DNA from 3 places in the Streptomyces sp. NPDC001070 genome. Region 2 is predicted to be linked to each of the others. Evidence: riboswitches for the same ligand, from Rfam matches in the RefSeq annotation. Region 2 holds a riboswitch; each other region holds the start of a gene.
The links. Region 2 has a riboswitch for cobalamin ahead of ACWDAS_RS29505 (cobalamin biosynthesis protein). Riboswitches for the same ligand answer to the same signal wherever they lie in the genome.
Positions count from the first base shown of each region.

Region 1: linked by a shared signal. The riboswitch ahead of ACWDAS_RS08995 (prenyltransferase/squalene oxidase repeat-containing protein) and the one ahead of ACWDAS_RS29505 (cobalamin biosynthesis protein) in region 2 are both predicted to bind cobalamin.
Region 3: linked by a shared signal. The riboswitch ahead of ACWDAS_RS32025 (ribonucleoside-diphosphate reductase subunit alpha) and the one ahead of ACWDAS_RS29505 (cobalamin biosynthesis protein) in region 2 are both predicted to bind cobalamin.

Region 1 is NZ_JBSFLB010000005.1:295,242-299,445, forward strand. It holds gene ACWDAS_RS08985 (aldehyde dehydrogenase) at 1-960, opposite strand, end outside; gene ACWDAS_RS08990 (MBL fold metallo-hydrolase) at 1,074-2,078, shown strand; cobalamin riboswitch at 2,141-2,264, shown strand; gene ACWDAS_RS08995 (prenyltransferase/squalene oxidase repeat-containing protein) at 2,292-3,488, shown strand; gene ACWDAS_RS09000 (SCO2322 family protein) at 3,485-4,111, shown strand; gene ACWDAS_RS09005 (CbiQ family ECF transporter T component) at 4,108-4,204, shown strand, end outside.
Region 2 is NZ_JBSFLB010000027.1:77,099-81,302, forward strand. It holds gene ACWDAS_RS29500 (cobyric acid synthase) at 1-884, opposite strand, end outside; gene ACWDAS_RS29505 (cobalamin biosynthesis protein) at 881-1,873, opposite strand; cobalamin riboswitch at 1,928-2,053, opposite strand; gene ACWDAS_RS29510 (hypothetical protein) at 2,223-2,462, opposite strand; gene ACWDAS_RS29515 (anion permease) at 2,500-3,717, opposite strand; gene ACWDAS_RS29520 (NAD(P)/FAD-dependent oxidoreductase) at 4,043-4,204, opposite strand, start outside.
Region 3 is NZ_JBSFLB010000031.1:71,807-76,010, forward strand. It holds gene ACWDAS_RS32020 (ribonucleotide-diphosphate reductase subunit beta) at 1-82, opposite strand, end outside; gene ACWDAS_RS32025 (ribonucleoside-diphosphate reductase subunit alpha) at 82-2,448, opposite strand; cobalamin riboswitch at 2,576-2,698, opposite strand; gene ACWDAS_RS32030 (helix-turn-helix domain-containing protein) at 2,984-3,955, shown strand; gene mctP (monocarboxylate uptake permease MctP) at 4,014-4,204, opposite strand, start outside.

The sequences.
Region 1 (4,204 bases), on a different contig from region 2:
GTCGCCGACGACGAGGGCGGAGGCGGCGGCCGCCAGGCGCTCGGCGGCCTCGTCGTAGCGGGAGCGCGGGGCGAGGATGCGGGTCTGGGCGACGCAGGCCTGGCCGTTGTTCATCCAGGCCGCCTGAACGATGCCGGGCACCGCGGTGTCCAGGTCGGCGTCGGCCAGGATCAGCGCCGCGGACTTGCCGCCGAGCTCCAGCGTGACGCGGGTGAGGTTGCGGGAGGCGACCTCCATGACGCGCTTGCCCGCCGTGACCGAGCCGGTGAAGGAGACCTTGTCGACGCCGGGGTGGCCGACCAGGTACTCGCTGACCTCGCGGTCGGCGGGCAGGATCGACAGCACGCCCTCGGGCAGCCCCGCCTCGGCCGCGATCTCGCCGAGCACGTACGCGTCGAGCGGCGACTCCGGCGACGGCTTGAGGATCACGGCGCACCCGGCGAGCAGTGCCGGGGCGAGCTTGGCGGCGGCGGTGAACTGGGGGACGTTCCACGGCACGACGGCCGCGACGACGCCGGCCGGCTCGCGGCGCACGATGATCGGGCCGAGCACCCCGGCGCGCCGTTCCTCCCAGGTGAAGCCGCGCGCCACGGTGATCGCGGCGTCCCACACCATCATCGCGCCGAGCGCCTGGGCCAGCACGCTCCAGGAGTAGGGCGAGCCGTTCTGGGAGCTGATGACGCGGGCGATCTCCTCGTGGCGTACCGCGATCGCGTCCTTGATCCGGGTGACGACGGCGATCCGCTCGTCGAGCGTCATGCGCGGCCACGGTCCCTCGTCGAAGGCCGTGCGGGCGGTGGCGACCGCCCGGTCGACGTCCTCGCGGGAGGCATGCGGCACCCGGGCGAAGATCCGCTCGGTGTGGGGCGAGACGACCTCGATGGTGGCGGTGCCGAGCGGGTCCACCAACTCCCCGCCGATGAAGAGCTGTCCGTGTTCGACGATCGCGTTCCCGTCCATCTGTCCCGTCCCGCCTCTGGCTGATGCCTCGTCAGAAAGTGACTCTGCTTCAGAACTGATACCAGTTCTAGTTATGGTGGGCAATGCATGCGACGCTGCGGAGAGGGGACCTCATGGAGCACGGCGACGGCATCTGGAGCATCCCGGTCCCGATCCCCGACAACCCCCTGGGCCACACGCTGGTCTACGTCGTCGACACCGACCGCGGCCCCGTCCTGATCGACACCGGCTGGGACGACCCCGCCTCCTACGACGCCCTCGCCCACGGGCTCACCGCCCTCGGCACCTCCGTCGCCGACGTCCACGGCGTGCTCATCACCCACCACCACCCCGACCACCACGGCCTGTCCGGCCAGGTCCGCGAGGCCTCCGGGGCCTGGATCGCCATGCACGCCGCCGACACCGCGATCGTCCGCCGGGCCCGCGGCGCGGAGCCGGGGCTGTGGCTGGACTACCTCGCCGCCAAACTCGCCGCCGCCGGCGCCCCCGAGGAGCACCTCGCCCCGCTGCGGGCCGTCCGCGCCGAGCGCCGCGCCGGACCCGTACCGGGACTGCGGCCCGCCCTCCCCGACCGCGAGATCGTCCCCGGCGAGCGGGTGCCGCTGCCCGGCCGCGCCATCCGCGCGATCTGGACCCCGGGCCACACCCCGGGCCACGTCTGCCTCTTCGAGGAGAGCGGCCGCCGCCTCTTCTCCGGCGACCACCTGCTGCCCGAGATCTCCCCCCACATCGGCCTGTACGAGGACCCCGACGAGGCCACCGTCAGCGACCCCCTGGGCGACTACCTCGACTCCCTGGAACGCGTCGCCCGGCTGGACCCGGCCGAGGTGCTGCCCGCCCACAAGTACCCCTTCGCCGACGCCGCCGCCCGCGTGCGCGAACTGCTGGACCACCACACCGCCCGCCTCGCCTCCCTGCGCGCCCTGGTCTCCGCCGCGCCGCGCACCCCCTGGCAGCTCGCCGAGGCCATGCAGTGGAACCGTCCCTGGGAGCAGATCCCCTTCCCCTCCCGCAACATCGCCGTCGCCGAGGCCGAGGCGCACCTGCGCCGCCTGGTCAAACTCGGGCACGCGGAGCCCGTACCGGGATCGGATCCGGTCGCGTACACGGCGGTGTGAGCCAGACCGCACAGGCCGGGCGCTGCACGGGGCCCGGTCCCGGCTAAGGTGTGCTCGACACATCCAAGTCCAATCACGTCCGTGTGGGGGAAGCCGGTGCGAATCCGGCGCTGACCCGCAACCGTGAGCCGTCCCCGCCCGGGGAGGGCCCAGCCGGAGCACCCGCGCGGACGGGAGCGGCTCTTCCGTCGAGGTATACGGAGCCGGAGCCCGGTGCCGTTACCGCGCGCCCGCGTCCGGCTGCGCAACCGCTCACCCGAAAGGCACCACCCGATGCACCTGCGCCGCACCGCCGCGGCCGCCCTGGCCGCCTTCAGCCCGCTCCTCATCGCCGCGTCCCCGTCGCCGTCGCCCGCCAAGGCGCCCGCCGCGCTGTACGGCCACGCCGACCCGACGTACGACGGCGTGTGGCGCCAGTCGTACGCGCTGCTGGCGCTCCACGCGGCCGACGCGGACCCGGCAGGGGACGCGGTGGAGTGGCTCGCCAAGCAGCAGTGCGCGGACGGCGGCTTCGCCTCCTACCGTCCCGACCCGACGGCGCCCTGCGACCCGAAGGCCGAGGACACCAACGCCACCGGCATAGCCTTGCAGGCCCTCGCCGTCCACGGTCAGGACTTCGCGGTCAAGCGCGGCGCCGAGTGGCTCGCCAAGGTGCAGAACCGCGACGGCGGCTGGTCCTACAACCCGGGCGGCGCCTCCGACGCCGACTCCACCGGCGTCGTCATCGGCGGCCTCAAGGCGGCCGGGACCGACGTCAAGTCCGTCACCACCGACGGCATGTCGCCCTACGACGCGCTGCGCTCGCTCCAGTTGGCCTGCGGCAAGAAGGACGGCGGCGCCTTCGCCTACCAGCCCGACGCCAAGTCCGGCGCCCTGGCGGCCAACGCCAAGGCCACCGCCGACGCCGTGCGCGGCGCCGAGGGCGCGGGCTTCGTCGTCGAGGCCCCCGACCGCGACGTCGCGGTGCGCGGCGAGTGCGGCGGCAGCGCCTCCGACGCCGGCGCCGCCTGGCTCGCCGGCCGGCTCACCGCGGGCGGCAGCCACCTCGACGCCGTCACCCCGGGCTCCGACAGCAAGACCCCGGACTTCGGCGCCACCGCCGACGCCGTCATCGCCCTCGCCGCCGGGGGGCACCTCGACGCCGCCAAGGGCGCGTACAACTGGCTCGCCGCCAACTCCGGCGCCTGGGCCAAGGACAACCCCACCGCCCTCGCCCAGCTCGCCCTCGCCGCGTACGCCACCGGCAACCCCACGCGGGACCACATCACCCGGCTCAGCGCCCTCGGCCCGGTCGCGGAGCAGAAGTCCGACTCCTCGGGCGGCAGTTCGGTGTGGTGGATCGTCGGCGCGGGCCTGGTCGCCGGCATCGGTATCGGCGTCCTGCTCACCGGCCGGAAGCACCGGCTGTGAAGCGGCCGCCCCTGGCGGCGGCGGCACTCCTCCTGGCCCTGGTGGCCGCCCTCGTCGCGACACCCGCGCACGCGGCCACCTACCGGTACTGGTCCTTCTGGCAGCGCGACACGGCCGGCGGCGCCTGGACGTACGCGCAGACCGGCCCCGCCCTCAGCCGCCCCGCCGACGGCACCGTCGAGGGCTGGCGCTTCGGGGTCAGCCCCGACGCCGGCTCGGCCGCCCGCCCCCGGGGAACGGCCCGCTTCGCCGCGATCTGCGCCGGCACCCCGGCCCGCGCGGGCAGCAAGCGCGTCGCGCTCCTGCTCGACTTCGGCACCGCCGCCGGCGCGCCCCCCGCCCGCACCGCCTGCGCCCGCGTCCCGTCCGGCGCCACCTCCGCCGACGCCCTCGCCGCCGCCGCTCCCCCGCTCCGCTACAACTCCGCGGGCCTCGTCTGCGCCATCGCCGGCTACCCCGCCACGGGTTGCGGCGAGCAGGTCACCGACGACGCCGCGGCGCCCGCCGCTCCGGCCCCCTCCTCCGGCCCCTCCCTCGGCACGTACGGCGCCGCCGCCGCGGTCCTCGCCGTCGCCGCGGCCGCCGTCTGGCAGGCCCGGCGCCGCCGGAACGAGCGCCCATGACCGCGGGGACGCCTCTGCCGTGGCCCCGCGGCGCCACGGGCCGGGGCCCGCGCCGCCGGCGGACGGGAACGCCGCGGCCCGCCAGAGAGCAGG
Region 2 (4,204 bases):
GGCCGGTCGACGAAGCGGACGACCACGCCCGGCTCGGCGGCGAGTGCGTCCACGTCCGTGAAGTTCGACATCAGCGGCACCGCCGCCACGGCGACCCGCAGGATGTCCTCGCCGTGCGGCGCCGCCGTGGCCGACTCGCGGACCGTGCCGCGCAGCGACACCCGCAGCCCGTCCTCCTCGTCGATGCCGAGGCCGTGCCGGTACGGCAGCACCCCGAAGAAGCCGCGCCCGGTCAGCCCGCGCAGCATCTCCAGACCGGGCTCCAGCAGGGACACGTCGCCGCGGAACTTGTTGACCAGATAGCCGCACACCAGGGCCTGGTCCTCCGGGCTCAGCAGCGCCGTCGTCCCGAAGAACGAGGCGAACACCCCGCCCCGGTCGATGTCGCCGACGACGACCACCGGGAGCCGGGCGGCCCGCGCCAGGCCCATGTTGACGATGTCGCCCTGCCGCAGGTTGATCTCCGCGGGGCTGCCGGCGCCCTCGCAGATCACCGCGTCGTGGCGGCTCCGCAGCTCCTCCAGGCAGCCGGTGACGGTCTCCAGCAGCTTCGAACGCCGCCCGTTGTGGTAGCCGCGGGCGCTCATCTCGCCCACGGGCCGGCCCAGGAGGACGACCTGGCTCGTCCGGTCCCCGCCGGGCTTCAGCAGCACCGGGTTCATCAGCGCCGAGGGCTCCACCCGGGCGGCCTGGGCCTGCATCGCCTGGGCCCGGCCGATCTCGGCGCCCTCACGGGTCACGTACGAGTTCAGCGACATGTTCTGCGCCTTGAACGGCGCCACGGACACACCCTGCCGCGCCAGCCACCGGCAGATCCCCGCGGTGACGACGCTCTTGCCCGCGTCGGACGTGGTTCCGGCGACCAACAGGCCCCCGCCGCTCATGCGCGCCTCCTCCGGCTCCGGGCGACCGCGCCCCACGTCAGGCGCCCGCCCACCGCGACCGCCAGCGCCAGCGCGCCGACCCGCCGCGACAACCGCGCCGCCCGTTCGATGTCCCCTACCTGCACCGCCCGGTTCCCCGCCCCCAGCACGGGCCGGTGCTCCACCCGTCCGCCATAGGCAAGCGTCCCCCCGAGGCGCACGCCCAACGCCCCCGCGAACGAGGCCTCCACCGGACCGGCGTTGGGGCTGGGGTGGCGCCCCCCGTCCCTGCGCCACGCACGCCACGCGCCACGGGGGTCGGGCCCGGCCAGCACCGTGAGCGCGGCGGTCAGCCGGGCACCGGGGAATCCGGCCACGTCGTCCAGCCGGGCCGCCGCCCAGCCGAAGCGACGGTGCCGTGGCGACTTGTGGCCGACCATCGCGTCGAGGGTGTTCACCGCCCGGAAGCCCACCAGCCCGGGGACGCCGCCCAGCGCGCCCCACACGAGCGCGCCCACGACGGCGTCCGAGGTGTTCTCCGCGACGGACTCCACCACCGCGCGGGCCAACTGGGTCTCGTCCAGCGCCTGCGGGTCGCGGCCGCACAGATGGGGCAGCCGCTCGCGCGCCCCCTCGGTGTCCCCGGCCGACAGGGCGGCGCCGATGGCGCGCGCCTCCCGTACGAGGGAGGTCCCGCCGAGTACGGCCCAGGTCGCCACCGCGGTGAGCGCGGCGGACCCGGGAGCGGAGCGGCGCACCGCGCGTGTGAGACCGGCCGCGGCCGCCACCGCGCCGCCCGCGCACAGCGCCGTGTGGAGGGCGCCCCGCCCGCGGTGGTCGCGCCACAACGCGTTTTCGAGTGCGGCGGCCGCGCTCCCGAACGCCGCCACCGGGTGACCGCGACGCGGGTCGGCGAGGGTGAGGTCGGCGAGCCAGCCGAGGGCGGCACCGGCGGCGAAGGCGCACGGCGCCGCGGCGCCGGTGTCGGGTGAACGGCCGGAGCCGCGCATCACAGGAGTCCTCACTCAGGGTCCGCGCCCTGGTTCGACGTGACCGGCGACGAGAGTCTCCTGGCTCCCGGATCGGCGGCACCCCCGGCCTTCCAGCCCCTGTTCGGGCCGTGGCCATGGGCGGGGGTCCGCTCCCCGGTGACAGTGGCGGGACCGCGCCGGATTCGCACCGGACTTCCTCTCCTGCCGCCGTTTGGCGGTTCCGATACCACCACGCGCCGCTCCGGCCCGTCAACTCACCGCGACGACCCCGGGAAAAGAAGAAACCCCAGCTCACGGTCGGATGACCGGGAGCTGAGGTCAACTTCACACGGTGCCGCGCCACGCGGCGCGGTGCGGGACCGCGGCGTCAGGCGACGATCAGGAAGATCCCGTACGCCACGGCAGCCGCGCAGAGCGCGAAGCACGCGTACGCGCCGGTGCGGGCCAGGACGGTCGAGCCGCCGGCGGAGCCGGTGCCCGCCTCGCCGGCGGCCGCGCCCTGCTTGGACAGGCCCACGATGCCGAGGGTGAACAGGCCGACGAGTCCGACGGTCACGGCGAGGCTGACGCCGAAGACGGAGCCGAGGGCAGCCCAGTCGATGTGCATGATGCTGGTTCCTTCCGGTGCCGGTGCGGCGCCGCCGTCAGGCGGAGGCCTGGGCGGGGTCGGCGTCGACGGTGACGGCGGTGAGACCGGCGGGCGGCGGGATCACCGCGGCGATGGCCGTGGTGATGACGCCCGGCTCCCCGGCTGTGCCGTGGGCCTCGTTGACGTTGGTGTGGTCGACGGGCTTGCGGCGCGAGGCGATCCAGATCGCGGTGCAGGCGGCGAGTGCCAGGACGGCGACCGCGGTGACGCCCAGGTCTCCCTGGTCGGCCAGGAGCGCGGCACCCGCCGCGACCAGGCCCGCGGCCGGAAGGGTGAGCCCCCACGCGGCGAACATGCGGCCCGCGGTGCTCCAGCGGACGACGCCGCCCTTGCGGCCGACGCCGGCGCCCATGACGGAGCCGGAGCAGACCTGCGTGGTGGAGAGCGAGAAGCCGAGGTGCGAGGAGGCCAGGATGACGGCGGCGGCGCCGGTCTGGGCGGCGAAGCCCTGCGGCGGCTGGATGTCGGTGATGCCCTTGCCCATGGTGCGGATGATCCGCCAGCCGCCGATGAAGGTGCCGAGGGCGATGGCCATGCCCGCCGACACGATGACCCACAGCGGCGGGTCGGAGTCGGGGGCGACGACGTTGCCCGCGATCAGGGCGAGGGTGATGACACCCATGGTCTTCTGTGCGTCGTTGGTGCCGTGCGCGAGGGAGACCAGACCGGCCGAGGCGATCTGCCCGGCCCGGTAGCCCTTGGCGGTGGCGGCCGGGTCGGTGTTGCGGCCGATGCGGTAGGTCAGGCGGGTCGCCAGCATCGCGGCGACACCGGCGACCACCGGGGCGCAGACGGCCGGGATCAGGACCTTCATGACGACCGCGTCACCGTTGATCGAGCCGAAGCCCGCCGAGGCGACGGAGGCGCCGATGAGGCCGCCGAACAGTGCGTGGGAGGAGCTGGAGGGCAGGCCCGCCAGCCAGGTCAGCAGATTCCAGACGATGGCGCCGACGAGCCCCGCGAAGATCACTTCGGGCCTGATGCCCGCGCTCTCGTCGAGGATGCCGCCGGAGATCGTCTTCGCCACCTCGACGGAGAGGAAGGCACCGACGAGGTTGAGCGCGGCGGACATGGCCACCGCCGTCTTGGGCTTGAGTGCGCCAGTGGAGATGGTGGTCGCCATCGCATTGGCGGTGTCGTGGAAACCGTTCGTGAAGTCGAACACGAGTGCGGTAATGATCACGATTCCGATCAGGAGCGTGATGTGTTCCATTGACCCAGGCATTCGTTCGATCGGACAGTGGCGGTGGCGACCGTACGGAGTCTGGATGAACGGAAGGTGAACGAGGGGCGGCGCGGCGGTGCCGGTGCGTGCGGAGGGTGTGACCCGGGATGTGTTTCGCCCTGTAATCCAGCCCTTTGCGAGCTTCTGCCGCACCGCATCGGTGCCGCCGAAGAGATCCTGGTCACGCGATCCGGGGCGCACCCCGCCCCGAGCCCCGCCTCCCCAGCCGCAGCCCGCATCCTTGCGCCCGAAGGGCGCGAGACGAACCCGCCCCCATCCACCCGCCGGCACCGGACATACCGGCCGGGTGCACCTAGTGGCGGCCCGAGATGCGGTCCGCGATCCGGGCGACGCGGTCGGTCTCCACGCTGCGGCCCGTCTGCTCGCGGCGGTCGGCGGCGCGGTAGGCCGCGTACAGCCCGTGGACGCCGATCCACCGGAAGGGCTCGGGTTCCCAGCGGCGCACGCGGTGGTG
Region 3 (4,204 bases), on a different contig from region 2:
AGCGCTCGTAGAAGTCCGGGTAGCGCATCGGACGCAGGGTCAGTTCGAAGCCCGGGTCGAGCAGGTTCTTGGTGGAGCTCATCACTGGCAGGCCTCGCAGGACTCGGGGTTCTCAAGGGAGCAGGCGATCGCGTCGGCGTCGGGCGTCACCTGGACCGGGACGGGGGCGGCCGCGCGGGCGGACTGCGCGATGCGCGTGGCGGGGCGGGAGCGCAGGTAGTACGTCGTCTTCAGGCCCTGCTTCCAGGCGTAGGCGTACATCGAGCTTAGTTTGCCGATGGTGGGCGCGGCCATGAAGAGGTTGAGCGACTGGCTCTGGTCGAGGTACGGGGTGCGGGCCGCGGCCATGTCGATCAGGGCGCGCTGCGGGATCTCCCACGCGGTGCGGTACAGCTCGCGCACCTCGGCGGGGATCCAGTTGAAGCCCTCGACCGAGCCGTTGGACTCGCGCAGCGCGTCGCGGGTCTGCGCGTCCCAGACGCCGAGCTTCTTCAGGTCGGCCACGAGGTAGGAGTTGACCTGGAGGAACTCACCGCTGAGCGTCTCGCGCTTGAAGAGGTTGGAGACCTGCGGCTCGATGCACTCGTACACGCCCGCGATCGAGGCGATCGTCGCGGTCGGCGCGATGGCCAGCAGCAGCGAGTTGCGCATGCCGGTGGCGGCGACGCGGGCGCGCAGCGCCTCCCAGCGCTCGGGCCAGTTCGCCTCGGTCGCGAAGTGGTCCGGGTGCAGGACGCCGCGGGCTGCGCGGGTCTGCGACCAGGCCGGGTGCGGGCCGTGGCGCTCGGCGAGGTCGCAGGAGGCCTCGTACGCGGCGAGCATGATGCGCTCGGCGATCTTCGTGGAGAGCGCCTTGGCCTCGGCGGAGTCGAAGGGCAGCCGCAGCTTGAAGAAGACGTCCTGCAGGCCCATCGCGCCCAGGCCCACCGGGCGCCAGCGCTCGTTGGAGGAGGCGGCCTGGGAGGTCGGGTAGAAGTTGATGTCCACGACGCGGTCGAGGAAGGCGACGGCGGTGCGGACGGTGGCGTCCAGCCGCTCCCAGTCGAGGGAGCCGTCCTCGCCGACGAAGGCGCCGAGGTTGACCGAGCCGAGGTTGCAGACGGCGGTCTCGCCGTCGTTCGTGACCTCCAGGATCTCCGTGCAGAGGTTGGAGGAGTGGATGACGCGGCCGGGCTCGGCGGTCTGGTTGGCGGTGCGGTTGGATGCGTCCTTGAAGGTCATCCAGCCGTTGCCGGTCTGAGCGAGGGTGCGCATCATACGGCCGTACAGCTCGCGCGCCGGGATGGTCTTGCGGGCGAGCCCCGCCGCCTCGGCCTCGCGGTAGGCGGCGTCGAACTCCTCGCCCCACAGGTCGACCAGTTCGGGCACGTCGGCGGGGGAGAACAGCGACCACGGGCCGTCCGCGTCGACGCGGCGCATGAACTCGTCCGGGATCCAGTGCGCCAGGTTGAGGTTGTGGGTGCGGCGCGCCTCCTCACCGGTGTTGTCGCGCAGTTCCAGGAACTCCTCGATGTCCGCGTGCCAGGTCTCCAGGTAGACGCAGGCCGCGCCCTTGCGGCGGCCGCCCTGGTTGACGGCGGCGACGGAGGCGTCCAGGGTGCGCAGGAACGGGACGATGCCGTTGGAGTGGCCGTTGGTGCCGCGGATCAGCGAACCGCGGGATCGGATGCGGGAGTACGACAGGCCGATGCCGCCGGCGTGCTTCGACAGCCGGGCCACCTGGTGGTAGCGGTCGTAGATGGAGTCCAGCTCGTCCAGCGGGGAGTCCAGCAGGTAGCAGGAGGACATCTGCGGGTGCCGGGTGCCGGAGTTGAAGAGCGTGGGGGAGCTGGGCAGGTAGTCCAGCCGGCTCATCAGGCCGTACAGCGCCGCGACCTCGTCCACCGAGCGCACGGTGTGGTCCTCGGCCAGGCCGCAGGCCACGCGCAGCATGAAGTGCTGCGGGGTCTCGACGACCTGACGGGAGATCGGGTGGCGCAGCAGGTAGCGGCTGTGCAGGGTGCGCAGGCCGAAGTAGCCGAAGCGGTCGTCGGCCCCGTCGGCGAGCGCGCCGTCCACGAGAGAGTCGAGGCGCTCGGCGTGCGCGGCCACGAACGCGGCGGTGCCGTCGGCGATCAGGCCCTCGCGGTGGCCGACCGCGATCGACGCGGAGAAGGAGACCGCGCCCTCGCCGGCCGCCTCCTCCGCGATGGCGGCGCTCAGCAGCCGGGCGGCGAGCCGCGAGTACTGCGGGTCCTCCGCGATCAGCCCGGCGGCGGCCTCGGTGGCCAGCGCCCGCAGTTCGGCCTCGTCCGCCGCGGCGCTGCGGCCGCGCAGGGCGGCGGCGGCGACCCGGCCGGGGTCGGTGTCGGGGAGGTCCGCGGTCAGTTCCGTCAGGATGCTCAGCAGACCGGTTCCCGGTGAGACGGGGTCCGATGCGGTGGCGGGTGCGGCGGGCGCGATGGTCACGTGTGCTCTCTCCCTCGTACGGCGGCGACGCGCGGGGGAGCGACGGGGCGCACGCAGGGCAGGGCATGCCGCGGCGCGTCCGCCGGCCCAACCCGCGAGGCCCGGACACTTCACCGTCCGGACGGCGCGCCGGACGGTGCCGTCGGCAGGTACTCGGACTCGCGGGCATGCCTCAAGGCGCCCGCACACCGTTGCGGGGCAGTCCCGGATTCCCACCGGCTTCCCCTGCGGCGACAGCGGAGTTGAGCATACATCTAGTGGCGCCCGCCCGTGACGCCACCAGATGTTGTGCCGATGCGGTTACAGAGCGCCGGACTCAGACGTGCCAGTCGTGGCCGTCGCGGGAGTCGTGGACATGGCCGGTCAGGGCGGCGAGCGCCAGGGCCAGGAAGAAGACCAGTGCGGTGACGGTGGCGAGGACGGTTTCCATGCCTTCGACTGTGCTCCTCGCGCGGCCCCACCGGGAGTGGCAGGACTGTCGCACTCCCTCGAAATCCTGCCACCGCCCCGGCTGGGGTTCTGCCATGCTGGACGCATGCTGCAGAACGTCGCCGCGGTGCTGCTCGACGGTGTCCACCCCTTCGAACTTGGCGTGGTCTGCGAGGTGTTCGGACTCGACAGGTCGGACGACGGCCTGCCGGTGTACGACTTCGCCGTGGCGTCCGCGGAGGGCCCCGCGCTGACGTCGGCCGCGGGGTTCACCATCGGCACGACGCACGGGCTGGAACGGCTGGAGGAGGCCGACCTGGTCGCGGTGCCCGCCGGCGACTCCTATGTGCACCGGGAGTATCCGCCGGAGCTGCTGCGGGCGCTCAACCGAGCGGTCGACCGCGGGGCGCGGGTGCTCAGCGTGTGTTCGGGCGTCTTCGTGCTGGCCGCGGCGGGCCTGCTGGACGGCCGCCGCTGCGCGGTCCACTGGCGGCACGCGGAGGAGCTGGCGCGGCGCTATCCGCTCGCCCGGGTGGAGCCCGACGTGCTGTACGTGGACGAGGACCCGGTGATCACCTCGGCCGGCACCGCCGCCGGGATCGACGCGTGTCTGCACCTGGTCCGCAAGGAACAGGGCAGCGACGTGGCCAACGCCATCGCCCGGCGCATGGTGGTGCCCCCGCACCGCGAGGGCGGCCAGGCGCAGTACATCGACCGCCCGCTGCCGCCCGCGCGGTGCGACACCGTGGGCGACGTCCTGGCGTGGATGGAACGCCACCTGGACCGCGAGGTGACCGTCGACGAGCTGGCCGCCCGGGCGCACATGTCGCCGCGCACCTTCGCGCGCCGCTTCCAGCAGGAGACCGGCACGACGCCGTACCGCTGGCTGCTCGGCCAGCGCGTGCTGCTGGCCCGGGAGTTGCTGGAGGGCACCGACGAGACGGTGGACGCGGTCGCCGCCCGCGCCGGTTTCGGCAACGCGGCGACGCTGCGCCACCACTTCGCCCGCTGGGTGGGCACCACCCCGCAGGCGTACCGCCGCACCTTCCGCCGCCCCGAGCAGGCCCGTACGGCATGACGACGGGCCGCCGCCCCGTCCCAGGGCGGCGGCCCGCGATCCGTGGCCGGTGCGGTGGTCAGTGACCGGCGACCACCGGCAGGTCCTTCTGCACGCCCGGGTCGCCGGCGTCGGCCGTGAAGTCGCCCTCGGCCGTCTCATCGACGCCCTCGGGGGCCTTGACGGCCTTGAGGACGAAGGTGAGGACGACGGAGACGACCACGTTGAGCACGAAGGCGGTCAGGCCGATGTAGCCGATCTGCCCGATGA